Regions from separate parts of the Rhizobium sp. K33 genome, predicted to be linked through region 1. Evidence: predicted binding sites of a transcription regulator. Region 1 holds the regulator's gene; each other region holds the start of a gene.

The links. The regulator PhoB, encoded in region 1, activates phosphate uptake and scavenging genes when phosphate is short. The targets are predictions, from matches to a motif close to TGTCATNNANCTGTCAT.
Region 2: a site for PhoB is predicted at 1,692-1,708, ahead of M1E12_RS02385 (PhoX family protein). Genes of this name have one in related genera too.
Region 3: a site for PhoB is predicted at 2,041-2,057, ahead of ppk2 (polyphosphate kinase 2). Genes of this name have one in related genera too.
Region 4: a site for PhoB is predicted at 2,201-2,217, ahead of M1E12_RS10145 (BtaA family protein). Genes of this name have one in related genera too.

What each region holds. Positions count from the first base shown of each region.
Region 1 covers NZ_CP096478.1:4,507,397-4,511,280, forward strand. Annotated here, with positions in the region: gene pstA (phosphate ABC transporter permease PstA) at 1-231, shown strand, start outside; gene pstB (phosphate ABC transporter ATP-binding protein PstB) at 267-1,052, shown strand; gene phoU (phosphate signaling complex protein PhoU) at 1,099-1,812, shown strand; gene phoB (phosphate regulon transcriptional regulator PhoB) at 1,838-2,521, shown strand; gene M1E12_RS21765 (GcrA family cell cycle regulator) at 2,650-3,186, opposite strand; gene M1E12_RS21770 (acetylornithine transaminase) at 3,632-3,884, shown strand, end outside.
Region 2 covers NZ_CP096478.1:508,890-512,773, reverse strand. Annotated here, with positions in the region: gene M1E12_RS02390 (acyl-CoA dehydrogenase) at 1-1,354, opposite strand, end outside; gene M1E12_RS02385 (PhoX family protein) at 1,757-3,667, shown strand; gene minE (cell division topological specificity factor MinE) at 3,780-3,884, opposite strand, start outside.
Region 3 covers NZ_CP096478.1:3,896,541-3,900,424, reverse strand. Annotated here, with positions in the region: gene M1E12_RS18800 (EamA family transporter) at 1-184, opposite strand, end outside; gene leuC (3-isopropylmalate dehydratase large subunit) at 369-1,778, opposite strand; gene ppk2 (polyphosphate kinase 2) at 2,111-3,004, shown strand; gene M1E12_RS18785 (amino acid ABC transporter permease) at 3,014-3,835, opposite strand; gene M1E12_RS18780 (basic amino acid ABC transporter substrate-binding protein) at 3,873-3,884, opposite strand, start outside.
Region 4 covers NZ_CP096478.1:2,039,381-2,043,264, forward strand. Annotated here, with positions in the region: gene M1E12_RS10135 (serine hydrolase domain-containing protein) at 1-461, opposite strand, end outside; gene M1E12_RS10140 (putative bifunctional diguanylate cyclase/phosphodiesterase) at 553-2,124, opposite strand; gene M1E12_RS10145 (BtaA family protein) at 2,264-3,514, shown strand; gene M1E12_RS10150 (class I SAM-dependent methyltransferase) at 3,511-3,884, shown strand, end outside.

The sequences.
Region 1 (3,884 bases):
CTGCTTCTGATCGGCATGGTCGCCTTTGTTCGCGAATATCCGGCTGGTCCGCCGGAAGGCTTCTTCGACCCGGCCTCAGCGCTCCCCGTCCAGGTCTACAACTGGACCCAGCGCGGCGATCCGGCCTTCGTCGAGCGTGCCTCCGGTGCCATCATCGTGCTTCTGGTATTCCTGATCCTGATGAACCTGATCGCAATCATTCTTCGTCGCCGCTTCGAGCGTCGCTGGTAAGGAGGTGTATGATGATGAACAATCTCGCGACTAAAATGACCACGACGAAAGCGCCACCCATGAACGAAACGAAGATCACCGCCCGCAACGTGCAGGTCTATTACGGTGAGAAGCACGCCATCAAGGACGTCAACATCGACATCCGTCCGCGTTCCGTCACCGCCTTCATCGGCCCGTCGGGCTGCGGCAAGTCGACCTTCCTGCGCTGCATCAACCGCATGAACGACACGATTGCCAGCTGCCGCGTCGAAGGCAACATCCTGATCGACGCCGAAAACATCTATGACGCCAAGGTTGACCCGGTTCAGCTGCGCGCCAAGGTCGGCATGGTCTTCCAGAAGCCGAACCCGTTCCCGAAGTCGATCTACGAGAACGTCGCCTATGGCCCGCGCATCCATGGTCTCGCCCGCAACAAGGCGGACCTCGATGAGATCGTCTCGATCGCCCTGCAGAAGGCCGGTCTCTGGAACGAAGTGAAGGATCGTCTGGACTCCGCTGGCACAGGTCTTTCCGGCGGTCAGCAGCAGCGTCTGTGCATTGCGCGCGCCGTTGCCGTCAGCCCGGAAGTCATCCTGATGGACGAGCCCTGCTCGGCGCTTGACCCGATCGCCACCGCCAAGGTCGAGGAGCTGATCCACGAGCTGCGCGAAAACTTCACCATCGTGATCGTTACCCACTCGATGCAGCAGGCCGCGCGCGTCTCCCAGCGCACGGCGATGTTCCACCTCGGCGAACTGGTCGAGGAGAACGACACCGACAAGATGTTCACGAATCCGGATGACCAGCGCACGCAGGACTACATCATGGGCCGCTTCGGCTGAGCCCTGACGTCATCCACGGTTGAACTCACTTTCAAGGATGTTTCCTATGGGCTCCTCTCACATTTACTCGGCCTTCGACGACGAACTGAAGTTCCTGATGCGCCGCATCTCCGAAATGGGTGGTCTGGCCGAGCAGATGGTCGCAGACAGCGTTCGTGCACTGGTCAATTCCGATGCCGCACTGGCACAGAAGGTCATCTCCGACGACGTGGTCATGGATGCCATGGAGCGCGAGATCGGTGACAAGGCCGTCGTGACGATCGCCAAGCGCCAGCCGGTGGCGTCCGACCTGCGCGAGATCATCGGTGCGCTCCGCATCGCTGCTGACCTCGAGCGTGTCGGCGATCTCGGCAAGAGTAACTCCAAGCGCGTCGTCGCCATCCAGGCAACCGGCGTGCCGCGCAAGCTTGCCCGTGGCCTGGAGCATCTCTCCGATCTGGCGCTTGCCCAGCTCAAGGAAGTGCTCGACGTCTACACGACCCGTTCGGCCGAAAAGGCGAAGTCGATCCGTGACCGCGACGAGGAGATCGATGCCATCTACACCTCGCTGTTCCGCGAACTCCTGACCTACATGATGGAAGATCCGCGCAACATCACGAGCTGCACGCATCTGCTCTTCTGTGCCAAGAACATCGAGCGCATCGGCGACCACGCGACCAATATCGCCGAAACCATCTATTACATGACCACCGGCGCCCAGCCGGAAGGTGAGCGCCCGAAGGAAGACCAGACTGCTTCCGTCGGTGCGATCTCCGAGTGACGACGGCCAGCGAGGTTGATGACTGATGCAGCCTAAGATCGCCGTAGTCGAAGACGAGGAGGCCCTGTCGGTTCTCCTGCGCTACAATCTCGAAGCCGAGGGATACGAGGTCGAGACCATCCTGCGAGGCGACGAAGCCGAGATCAGGCTTCAGGAGCGGGTTCCTGACCTGCTCATCCTCGACTGGATGCTTCCCGGTGTTTCCGGGATCGAGCTTTGCCGCCGGCTGCGGGTGCGCCCCGAAACCGAGCGCCTGCCGATCATCATGCTGACGGCACGCGGCGAGGAAAGCGAGCGTGTGCGTGGCCTCGCGACCGGTGCGGACGACTATGTGGTCAAGCCCTTCTCGACGCCGGAACTGATGGCCCGCGTCAAGGCCATGCTGCGTCGCGCCAAGCCAGAGGTCCTCTCCAGCGTCCTGCGCTGCGGTGACATAGAGCTCGACCGCGAAACGCACCGCGTACACCGCAAGAGCCGCGAGGTTCGTCTCGGCCCGACGGAATTCCGCCTTCTGGAGTTCCTGATGGCGTCTCCCGGTCGCGTCTTCTCGCGTTCGCAGCTCCTGGATGGCGTCTGGGGTCACGACATCTATGTCGACGAGCGTACGGTCGACGTCCATGTCGGTCGCCTGCGCAAGGCGCTCAATTTCTCGAACATGCAGGATGTCATCCGCACCGTACGTGGCGCGGGATACTCCATGGAAGCCTGAGCGCTCCCAATCCACCCGTCCAGACAAGGCCGCACGGTTTGCCCGTAGCGGCCTTTTTCTTTGGCTCTACGGCCAAAAGAAAACGGGCCCCGAAGGACCCGTTCATCATCTGATCTGTCGCCGAGGGATCAGCGGGCAGCCTTGCGGCGCTCGCTGACCGGCTGATAGGCGAGCTTGGCGTGATAGGTGCAATAAGGTGCACTATCGGCAATCTCGCAGCCGCAGAAATGGAAGTCGTCCTTCATCGGGTCGCCGATCGGCCACTTGCAGGTCCGCTCGGTGAGCTCCGTCAGCGCCAGGCGGCGCGAGATCGGAACGACGACGTTCAGCGACCGGCGAACCTCGACCTCTTCATAGGCCTCGACTTCGATCTCTTCCTTCAGCGCGGTCGCACCGGCAGTCCGGGTAACGGTGCGGGTGCTGGTATTGGCCGCCGGACGGTTCTGGAACGCAGCGGGGCGCGGCGTCTGGGCCGGGCGCTTGGCAGGACGGGCCGCAGACGAGCTGCCGCCGGCCTTGGCGCGACCGGGAAGGTTCAGCCGGTGAACCTTGCCGATGACGGCGTTGCGGCTTACGCCGCCAAGTTGTGCTGCGATCTGGCTGGCGCTGAGGCCCTCGGCCCATAGCCGTTTCAGTTTCTCGACCCGCTCATCAGTCCATTGCATAGTCGTCATGCCATTTCTCTCCGCCGCTCGCGTCTGTGATGGCAGAATCCGTCACCGCTGCTTCGGATGAATCCGAAACACAACCGCCTCGATACTGTCGGTGAGCACTTCCGCCGCATGCAATCTATTAATGAAATTTAACCTAGAGCCAGCCTGACTCCGTGACAAGAGTCGCCGGAATCATCTGGAATCGATTTCGCGGTTTTCCCCAACTTGCTTCCCGAGTGAGTCAAGTATGCAACAGGTGGAATCTTGCTCGGCACTCGTCCAGCGCGTGTCGACCAAAAGGGCGCTTACTCCTGCGATTCCTGCAGAATTCGTTGACAGCTCAGAGCGAAATGCTGATAGTGCCCCCGCCGCCGAAAGGCGGCATTTTTAATTTTTCTTGGGCCTCGCAATGGCCTATCCGTCACGTCACGGATCGTCGAGAAGGATCGTAAACGCCATGGCCGAAGCTACGCCGCTCTACCAGACCTACAATCGGGCGCCGCTGCGTTTCGAACGAGGCGAGGGCGTCTGGCTAGTGACCGAAAGCGGCGAGCGCTATCTCGATTTCGCAGCCGGTGTCGCCGTGACCTCTGTGGGCCATGGCCATCCGCATGTCGTGGGTGCGCTGAAGGATCAGGCCGACAAGGTCTGGCACCTGTCGAACCTCTATGAGGTACCCGGTCAAGAAGTGCTGGCCAAGCGGCTGACCG
Region 2 (3,884 bases), 590 kb from region 1:
GGTCGGCGGCCTGGATGCCGTTGGTGCCCTCATAGATCGGGGCGATGCGGCTGTCGCGCCAGAAGCGAGCAGCACCGGTTTCCTCGATGAAGCCCATGCCGCCATGGGTCTGGATGCCGAGCGAGGCGACATCGACGCCGGCATCGGTGGCGAAGGACTTGGCGATCGGGGTGAGCAAGGCGGCGCGTTCGGCCCAGTGACGGGCCTCGTCGCCTTCGGCATGATGGCTCATGTCGGTGGCGTGGGCGCAAACATAGCAGATCGCGCGGGACCCTTGAGTCAGCGCCTTCATCGTCACCAGCATGCGGGCGACATCCGGATGCTCGATGATCGGCGACATACCCTGCCCCGTCCAACCGGGCGCCTTGCCCTGGGTGCGCTCCTTCGCATACTGCACGGCCTTCTGGGTGGCGGCCTCGCAGATGGCGACACCCTGCATGCCGACCGCGAGACGGGCATTGTTCATCATGGTGAACATGCAGGCGAGGCCCTTGTTTTCCTCACCGATCAGATAGCCGATCGCGCCGGCTTCGTCGCCATACTTGCCGTCGCCGTAGATCATGGTGCAGGTCGGCGAGCCATGGATGCCGACCTTGTGCTCCAGCGAATGGCAGTAGAGGTCATTGCGAGCGCCGATCGACCCATCGTCGTTGACGAGATATTTCGGCACGAGGAAGAGCGAAATGCCGCGGGTGCCGGCAGGGGCATCGGGCAGGCGCGCGAGAACGAGATGGATGATGTTCTCGGTGATGTCGTGCTCGCCCCAGGTGATATAGATCTTCTGGCCGAAGATGCGGTAGGTGCCGTCATCACGACGCTCGGCGCGGGATTTCATGACCCCGAGATCGGAACCGGCATGGGGCTCCGTCAGGTTCATGGTGCCGGTCCATTCGCCGGAGACCATCTTCGGCAGGTACTTCGCCTTCAATTCTTCAGCGCCGTGGGCCGTCAAGGCATCGACGGCACCCATGGTGAGCGTCGGGCCGAGCGCAAAGCCCATGGAGCCGGAGTTCCACATTTCGAGCGCTGCCACGTTGAGCATATGGGGGAGCCCCTGCCCGCCGAAATCTTCCGATGCCGTCAAGGAGTTCCAGCCGCCTTCGGCCCAGGCGCGGTAGAGTGTGTCCCAGCCATCGGGCACGATGACCTTGCCGTCGACCAAGCGTGCGCCCTGGCGGTCACCGATCTCGGCGAGCGGTGCGACTTCGTCACTGGCAAAACGTCCGGCTTCGGAGAGAATGGCATCGACAAGGTCGTCGCTCAATTCGCCCAGCTTGCCGTCTTCGATGGCCTTGGTCAGGCCCGCGACGTGCTTCAGGGTGAACGCGATCTCTTCAACGGGCGCCTTGTACATGACGTGCTCCTCCAACTGGCGTATGGTTCAAGGCCACGCCCAGACTCCCACCCAGGAGGCGCGGCTCATTCTCCTTCTGGCTAATTGATTTTTACGTAAACGTCAAATCTTTTGCATTGGGCAGAAGGCCTCCCCCACGGTCGGATCCAGGCTTGAACAGGGATCGGGCCAGACACGGGACAAAGCTGTGTGAACTGCAGGACACCCGCGGTGCAACGATATTCGGGGCGGCTTACCAAAGCCTTAGGCGGGCCAAGGACTTACATCTGCAAGGCGGGAAGTGACCGCTGCGAGTTCCTAATTCAGGCTTTTCACAACTAGCGCTCTGCCCGGATTTCGTCACATCACTGTTATCAGGGCTGACTAGTCGGAGGGTGGACTTCAACCAAAGGAGGCTCTGCCATGACCGAAACCAACACCAATCATCTCTCGTGGGACGAGTGGGACGAGCTGCACAATCCGCCGCCGGCCGTGACCGACTTCGACCGCGTCGTTGAACGCGCCGTCTCCCGCCGCGGCTTCCTTGGCGGCATCCTGGCCATGGGCTCTGCTGCTGCCGCCATGGGCACGCTCGGCAACCTGATGAGCTCGACCTCGGCCCAGGCGCAGGATGCAGCGTCGCGCTTTGCCTTCAAGCCGATCCCGATCGCCACCGACAACACCGTGCATGTTCCGGAAGGCTATAGCTGGAAGCCGCTCGCCAAGTGGGGCCAGCCGCTGTTCTCAACCGCCTCCGACATCGACCCGATGAAAGGCGTTTCGCTGGAAAACTCCGACAAGGTCTTCGGTGAGAACACCGATGGCATGGAAATGTTCGTGATCGGCGACCATCAGGTCATCGCCGTCAACCACGAATACGTCAACAACGAAACCAACCTGCCGCATGCGCCGGAAGGCATGCCGCAGTCGCTCGACGACGTGAAGATCCTGCAGAACATGCAGGGCGTGACCGTCATGGAAGTGACCGAAGGCGCCGACGGCTGGCAGATCGTTGTCGACAGCCCGTTTAATCGTCGTATTCACCACAACACGCCGATGAAGCTTTCCGGCCCAGCCGCTGGCTCGGATCTGGTCAAGACCGCAGCAGATCCCAATGGCGTCGACTGTCTTGGCACCTTCAACAACTGCGGCGCCGGCAAGACGCCGTGGGGCACCTACCTCACCTGCGAAGAGAACTTCAACGGCTACTTCGGCACCACCAATGCCGAGTTCAAGCTGCCCGACGACTACAAGCGCTACGGCATCGTGGCCGAGACCCGCTACGGTTATGAAAAGTTCGACGAGCGTTTCGACGTTGCGAAGAACCCGAACGAGCCGCGCCGCGCCGGCTACGTCGTCGAGATCGATCCGTCGGATGCCTCTTCCACGCCGATCAAGCGCACGGCGCTTGGCCGCATCAAGCATGAAAACGCCGCCGTCGCCGTCGCACGCGACGGTCGCGTGGTCGTCTACATGGGCGACGACGAGCGTGGCGAGTTCCTCTACAAGTACGTCTCCAACGGCATCTATGTCCCGGGCGGCGACACGTCCAAGCTGCTCGACGAAGGCACGCTCTATGTCGCCAAGTTCTCTGACGAAGGCACCGGCGAATGGCTGGCTCTGACGCCGGAAACCACCGGAATGAAGGCCGATGAAATTGCCGTCTTCACCCGTCAGGCCGCGTCCAAGGTTGGCGCCACCACCATGGACCGTCCGGAATGGGTCGCCATCAACCCGGTTGCGATCGAAGCCTATTGCTGCCTGACCAACAACTCGAACCGCGCCGTGATGAAAGACGGCAAGATGCGGACCAATGCCGGCGGCGACGTCATGGACGTCAACGCCGTCAACCCGCGCGCCGGCAACGAGTATGGCCAGATCGTCCGTTGGTATCCGGATGCGGAAGACCACACCAGCACCACGTTCAAGTGGGACCTGTTCGCCATGGCCGGCAACCCGGTCGTGCACAAGGACGCCTATGCCGGCTCGTCCAACATCAACGAAGGCAACATGTTCAACTCGCCTGACGGCATGATGTTCGATTCGACCGGTCTCGTCTGGATCCAGACCGACGGCGAAGACTCCAACGAGGGCGACTTCGCCGGTCAGGGCAACAACCAGATGCTCGCCGGCGACCCGGTCACAGGCCGCATCGAGCGCTTCATGACCGGCCCGAAGGGTTCGGAAGTGACCGGCCTCACCTGGTCGGCCGACAAGCGCACCATGTTTGCCGGCATCCAGCATCCGGACGCTCCGTTCCCGGACGGCGAAGGCAAGCTGCCGCGCTCGACGATCGTTGCGATCAAGAAGGACGACAACGCCAAGATCGGCTGATCATCCACGGGCCGGGCGGCAGCAGCCGCCCTGCCCTATTCACAAAACAAGAGAAGGCCGCCGACCGGAGTTTCCGGCGGCGGCCTTTTTTTCATATCAGAGGATGGCCGGATCAGGCGGCGAGGCGCTGGGCGTTGCGCGGGATCTCGACGTCGATCTCGAGGATCGAGACGTCTTCGTCGCGGTCCATCTTGATCTGCACCTTGTCGCGGTCGAA
Region 3 (3,884 bases), 610 kb from region 1:
TGTAGGGCCAGGCGGCGGCACCGGGAACGGGAACGAGGAAGAGCAGGGGAAGCGTGATGATGCTGCCGGTCAGGCTCATCACGGTGATCGACCAGAGCCGGTCGGCCCCCGTTCGCAGGAAGGCATTCCAGCTGGCATGGAGGATCGCTGCCACGAGCGCCAGCCCAACGGCGACGGCACTCACGACCGCGCCTTGCGGTGCATGAGGAGAAATTCTCTGATGTTCATGGGAGACCCGCGGGCGGTATGTGACAGTTTCGTGACAGTGCGACGATAGCGGCTTCACCTGTCTTTGCAACGGGGTGGCACAAAAAGAAACCGCCCGCTTTGGGAGCGGGCGGCAGGGATAAACTCAGTCGTTGTCTCGCTTAGTGGAAGTCGCGGATATCGACGAAGTGGCCGGCAACGGCTGCAGCCGCGGCCATGGCAGGCGACACGAGATGCGTGCGGCCCTTGAAGCCTTGGCGCCCTTCGAAGTTGCGGTTCGAGGTCGAGGCGCAACGCTCGCCCGGCTTCAGGCGGTCGTCGTTCATCGCCAGGCACATCGAGCAGCCCGGCTCGCGCCAGTCGAAGCCGGCTTCCTTGAAGATCTTGTCGAGACCTTCGGCTTCCGCCTGTTCCTTCACAAGGCCGGAGCCCGGAACGATCATGGCGGAAACGGTGGACGCGACCTTCTTGCCTTCGACGACCTTCGCGACGGCGCGCAGGTCTTCGATGCGGCCATTGGTGCAGGAGCCGATGAAGACGCGGTCGATCGCGATGTCGGTGATCTTCGTGCCCGGCTTCAGGCCCATATAGTCGAGCGCACGCCACTTGGAAGCGCGCTTCGTTTCGTCCTGGATATCGTCAGGATTGGGCACGATGCCCTGAACCGAGACGACGTCTTCCGGCGAAGAGCCCCAGGACACGATCGGCGGCAGGTTCGCGGCGTCGAGAACGACGACACGGTCGAAATGCGCGCCTTCGTCGGACTTCAGCGTCTTCCAATAGGCAATCGCCTGCTCGAGCGCTTCACCCTTGGGCGCACGCGGCTTGTCCTTGATGTATTCGAAGGTCTTCTCGTCCGGCGCGATCAGGCCAGCGCGGGCGCCGCCTTCGATCGTCATGTTGCAGATGGTCATGCGGCCTTCCATCGAGAGCGATTCGATCGCTTCGCCGGCGAATTCGATGACATGGCCGGTGCCGCCGGCGGTGCCGATCTCGCCGATGATGGCGAGGATGATGTCCTTCGCCGTCACGCCTTCGGGCAGTTTCCCGTCGACGCGCACCAGCATGTTCTTCGCCTTCTTCTGGATCAGCGTCTGGGTCGCGAGCACGTGCTCGACCTCGGACGTGCCGATGCCGTGGGCGAGCGCGCCGAAGGCGCCATGCGTCGAGGTGTGGCTGTCACCGCAAACGATGGTCATGCCGGGCAGGGTGAAGCCCTGTTCCGGGCCGACGATGTGCACGATGCCCTGGCGCTTGTCGGAAGCGGAGTAGTATTCGACGCCGAATTCGGCGGCGTTGTTGGCCAGCGCCTCAACCTGGATGCGGCTTTCCTCGTTCTTGATGCCGAGGTGGCGGTCCGGCGAGGTCGGCACGTTGTGGTCAACAACGGCCAGCGTCTTCTGCGGCGCGCGGACCTTGCGGCCGGCCATGCGCAGACCTTCAAACGCCTGCGGGCTCGTCACTTCGTGAACGAGGTGACGGTCGATGTAGAGGAGACAGGTGCCGTCGTCCTGGCGATCGACGACGTGGTCGTCCCAGATCTTGTCGTAAAGGGTGCGAGGTGCGCTCATGGGTAAATTCCGTCCAGACTGAGGAAAAAGGGATTTGGATCTTCGAGGATGCAGAAGGGCCGGATTTTCGGCCAAAGGCGATCAGCCGCGAAGGCTCGCCAGGGCCCCCTGAACGCGCGCGAAGAAGCGTGCCGGCAGACGCTTGTGGTCCTGCAGCACGATAAACTGGTTCGCGAGGCATCCGAATTTCGATCCCATGGGCGGCGTCATACCAGTTTTCGCAGATGTCGGCAATTGCTTCGCACGGCCTCTGACATCGGTCTGTCATGAAGCAGTCGTGCAAGCATGCTTGATCTTCGTCAGTAAACGCTCGCCCCGCCGGAACCCGCGCCATGAACGAAGACATCCATCGCATCAAGACCGAAATCCTCGATAGCTTCGACGAGGAACTGGAGCAACAGCTCGACGAGGAACGCCTCGACCAACTGGTTGCAGACGGCATGGCGGAGCCGACCATCGACCGGAAGATCTATTTCCGCGAGCTTTTCCGGCTGCAGCACGAGCTGGTGCGCCTGCAGGACTGGGTGCAGTACAAGAAGCTGAAGATGGTGGTGCTGTTCGAAGGCCGCGATTCGGCCGGCAAGGGTGGTGCGATCAAGCGGGTGACCCAGCGGCTCAACCCGCGCGTCTGCCGGGTCGTGGCCCTGCCGGCACCCACCGAGCGCGAGCGCAGCCAGTGGTACTTCCAGCGCTATGTGCAGCATCTGCCGACGGCGGGCGAAATGGTCCTTTTCGACCGCTCCTGGTACAACCGCGCCGGCGTCGAGCGGGTCATGGGCTTCTGCACGCCGGACGAACTCGAAGAGTTCTTCCGCTCCGTGCCCGAATTCGAGCGGATGCTGGTGCGCTCCGGCATCATCCTCGTCAAATACTGGTTCTCGATCACCGACGAGGAGCAGGAATTCCGCTTCCAGATGCGCATCAATGATCCGCTGAAACAGTGGAAGCTCTCACCGATGGATCTGGAAAGCCGGGTTCACTGGGAGGACTATACGCGCGCCAAGGAAGAAATGCTGGAGCGCACGCATATTCCGGAGGCCCCGTGGTGGGTCGTCCAGGCGGTCGACAAGAAGAAGGCGCGTCTCAACATGATCGCCCATCTCCTGTCGCAGGTGCCGTACGAACATGTTCCGAAGGAAGCGATCGAGCTGCCCGCGCGAGTGCGCAATGCCGATTACATCCGCCATCCCGTGCCGACGGACATGTATGTGCCGGAGCGCTACTGACCGGGTGGATCAGTCGCGCATGCGGGTGCGCATGCGCTTTTCGAAGCCGCGAAGCATGATGGACAGGCCGATCGTCAGGATCAGATAGACATAGGCGACGATCGAATAGGTCTCGAAGAAGCGGAAAGAGCCGGAGGCGTAGACCTTGCCCATCTGGGTAATGTCTGCGACGCCGAGCACCGAGACGAGGGACGAGTCCTTCACCATCGCGACGAAGTCGTTCGAGAGCGGCGGGAAGATCACGCGAATGGCCTGGGGGAAGACCACCAGGCGAAACCGCTGCGCGCGGCTGAGTCCCAAGGCTTTCGCCGCCTCGATCTGCCCCTTGTCGATCGACTGGATGCCGGCGCGGAAAATTTCCGCGATGAAGGCCGAATAGCCGATCATCAGGGCGATGATGGCTCGCCACATCAGGGAGAAGTCGCGCACCACCATCTCGTCCGTCAGGCCGATCGAGATCAGCGGCGCGGTCACGAGATTATAGAGCGCGACAAAGGCGGGCGCGCCGACAAAGGCGATGTAGAACAGCAGCACCAGGATCGGGATGCCCCGCACAACCTCCACGTAGAAACGGGCCACCTGCCGCAGGACCATGTGGTCCGACATGCCGAGCAACGCAATCAGCAGGCCAAGCGCGGTGGCCAGCAGGAAGCCGATCAGCGTCACGAAAACCGTGACACCGAGCCCTTTAACCACGGTGTTGAAGACTTGCGTGTAGAGATCACTGACGAAGATGACGACTCCGAGGGTCAGCGCCATCACGACGAAGGCGATCAGCCACCACGGCCGATCGCCCTTCTGGTCACCCTGCGGCAGGGTCTGGAACGCCATCAGTCACCCGCCTTCAGGTCGCAGGTTTCAAGATGGCTCATTCGCCCAT
Region 4 (3,884 bases), 2.1 Mb from region 1:
AGAATTTCCTGCAGACGCGGATCGGCCGCTGGTACCGCTTGCCCTTCCGGCCATGGCTGGTCTGACGAAGCTGTGTCGGCTTCCGGCACAGGAGCGGAAAGCCGGCTTGCCACCTCGATGCCGTCCTCGTCCACGGGGGTGCATCCAAGACCCGGACGATGAACGGCAACGGATGGCGCAATGCGCCCGAGGAGCGATGTGTGCACGAGCCCCCGGTCAAGATCGACCTCCGCGCGCACGAGCCGCAGCAACGGATGTCCCGGCGCCTGAACGTCGTCCCGCAGCACTTCGTCGGCATCGCGCCCGGCGATCAACACGTTCGAGCAGATGATCTTTGCCGCATAGCCTGTGCCGACACGCAGAAGCTCAGGCGGAAAGGCAACGAGCAGACCGATCGCGACACCGAGGAGCAAGACCAGGCCAATCGCCAGCCGCACCAACCACTTCACCACTCTCTGCATGCTCATCTCCTCTACGTCTCGCCATCGAAGCAGGAAAGCGTGACAGACGGAAGATGCAGGCGCGCGGTTCGTCGGGTTATCCCGGAACCTCTCACGCGCTCGGGAGAGGCTCGGACTGACGCAGACGCGCCTCGAGATAATTGAGCGCTTCAGCGGCACCCACGGGCTTTGAGAAGAGGAAGCCCTGTGCCTCGCCGATCCCGAGAAGCTTGACGAAATCCAGCTGATTCTTGGTTTCGATCCCCTCGATCGTGGTGCGGATCTGGAACGTCTCCGAAAGCTTGTGCATCAGGTCCACCAGCTTTGCCCCCTGGCTCGTCTCCAGCATCTGCCCGGCAAACGACCGGTCGATCTTCAGCTCGTCGAGTGGAAAGAGCCGAAGATTGTTGATCGAGGAGAAGCCGGTGCCAAAATCATCGAGCGCGACCCGGACGCCACTGGCGCGCAGCTCCGCCAGGCTGCGGCAGACGAGATCAATATCGACCGAGAAGACCGCTTCCGTCACCTCGATCGTCAGCCGCTCGGGCGCCAGACCGGTTTCCACGAGGCAATCGAGCACATGCGCCACGAAATTGGGATCCTTGAACTGATCGCCTGACACGTTGACGCTGACGCCCGTCGGCGCCGGCCAGGTGACCGCCGCCGCACAGGCTTGCTGAACCACCCATTTTCCAATGACCTGGATAATGCCCGTCTTCTCGGCGAGCGGTATGAAGACATCGGGCGTGACCAGCCCGCGCTTCGGGTGGCGCCAACGCAACAGCGCTTCGAGCGATCGCACATCGCCGTTCTCGACCCCGACGATCGGTTGGTATTCGAGATAGAATTCGCCATCGACGAAACCGCGCGACAGATCACGCTCCAGTTCCAATCCCTCCAGAACCTCACGCGCCAACGCTTCATCATAGAAGGCGTGGCTTGGTCCGAAGATCTCCTTGGCACGGTAGAGCGCGAGATCGGCGCGCTGCTTCGGGGCGGCGACGTCGCGGTCTGCCGAGGACAGCAGTGTCGCCCCGATGCTCGCACCGGCCATGATCCGACCATGGGCGAGCTCGAACGGCTGCGCCAGGGCGTGCTCGATCTCGAGGCAGACGAATTCGGCGACCGGGCGCCGCTGGGCCTGTGGCAGGATGACCGCGAACTCGTCGGCTCCCAGCCGGAACAGCAAGGCACCCTCACCCGCTGCCTCGCGCAGCCGATTGGCAACGGCAAGCAGCAGGCCGTCGCCTGCTTCATGACCGAGCGTGTCATTGACATACTTGAAACGGTCGAGGTCGATCAGCAGGAGTGTGCCGGAGCAAGCCTTGCCGGCCTTGAGAAGCGTAGCAAGCGTATCATTGAGAGCCTGGCGATTGCCGAGCCCCGTCAGCCGGTCGACGCGCGAAGCTGCCTCGAGCTCCTGCGTCCCACCTTCGAGACGCAGAATGCGCTCATGCAGGATGGCTTCCCAGGCAGCGATTCGCCAACCGATCGCCGCACCGACCAGAGGCAGCGCAAGGGCGCCGAGCGCGGACCAATGACCAAGAAGATCTGTGGAGAACGCACCGAAATTGCCGCTCGCGACGACCGGCACCAGCATGGCGGCGGGCGCGACAGCTCCGCCCGCAAAGCCCGCGAGACTGTAACGAAGCCGCCTCCCGAATGGGATTTCACTTAACATCATGTTAAACACCCCTAAAATAACTGGTGATAATTTGTATTAAATGCATAAAAAATCGGTTACCGGCCAGCGGAGCTGACGTCATCAAACTGTAGCAAGCAAAAGCTACACGCCGTGAAACCCAAAAGGACGGCGGAACGACATGACAGACCTTGCACCCGATGCCGGATTTCGTGGAAACGAGAAGCTGAAGGACGCGCTTCTCCAGCACGCCGCCCTGTCGCCGGCAGGTCTCTCGGAACGGCTCTTCGGCCTGCTCTTCTCAGGCCTCGTCTATGCCCAGATCTGGGAAGACCCAGAGGTCGACATGCAGGCGATGGATCTGACCGAGGGCCACCGCATCGTCACCATAGGCTCTGGCGGCTGCAACATGCTCGCCTATCTCAGCCGCCGCCCCGCATCCATCGATGTCGTCGATCTCAATCCGAATCATGTCGCTCTGAACCGCCTGAAGCTCGCTGCCTTCCGTCATCTGCCGGACCACGCCTCCGTTCGCCGCCTGCTTGGCGACCAGATGATCCGAACGAATGTCCGCATGTATGACCGGCATCTCGCGCCCAATCTCGATTCGGCGACGCGTCGCTATTGGGAGACGCGCGGGATCACCGGGCGCCGGCGGATCACGGTCTTCAACCGCAACATCTATCGCACCGGGCTCCTCGGGCGTTTCATCACCATCGGCCATGTGATTGCGCGAAGCCACGGCGTCAGGCTGGAAGAGCTCGCCGAAACCAGGTCCTTGCGCGAACAGCGGCTTTTCTTCGACAACCGCATCGCCCCCCTCTTCGACAAGCCGCTGATCCGCTGGCTGACGCGCCGCAAGAGCTCGCTCTTCGGTCTCGGCATCCCGCCGCAGCAATATGACGAACTCGCGACCCTTGCCGATGATGGCACGATCGCACCGGTCCTGCGTCATCGCTTGGAAAAGCTGTGCTGCCATTTCCTGCTCCGGGACAACTACTTCGCCTGGCAGGCCTTCATGCGCCGCTATCCGAAGCCGGAGGAAGGCACGCTCCCCACTTACCTGCAGGAGCGGCACTACCAGGCAATCCGCGACACTGCGGAGCGCGTGACCGTCCATCATGCGAACTTCACCGAACTCCTGTCGAAAAAGCCCGCCGGCAGCGTCGACCGCTTCGTGCTCCTCGACGCCCAGGATTGGATGAACGAGCGCCAGCTCAACGATCTCTGGACCGAGATTACCCGAACCGCCTCCGAGGGCGCGCGCGTGATCTTCCGAACAGCCGCCGAAGAGAGCATCCTCAACGGCAAACTCTCCCCGGCTCTCCTGGCCCAGTGGCAATATCAGGCGGAGCGCTCGCAGGCCCTCAATCGCCAGGACCGCTCAGCCATTTACGGCGGCTTCCACATCTACGAAAAGCGCCCCGCATGAGCACGCGAGCCGGCCTCCTCGCAACGGACGGCTCGCTGGAGCATGCGAGCCGCATGGACCGGATGTATCGCTATCAGCGCCACATCTACGACCTGAGCCGGAAATACTATCTGCTCGGCCGCGACCGGATGATTGCAGGCTTGAACGTGCCCGACGGCGGCTCGCTGCTCGAGATCGGCTGCGGCACGGGGCGCAACCTCGCGCTCGCCAGAGGGCACTTCCCGACGGCCCGCCTCTTCGGTCTGGATATCTCTGCGGAAATGCTCGCAACGGCACGCAAAAAGTTCGAGGGCGATGCCTCTCCGCCTAAGCTGGAGGTCGCCGATGCCACGAGTTTTTCGTCCAGCGATTTTGGTCAGCCCCATTTCGA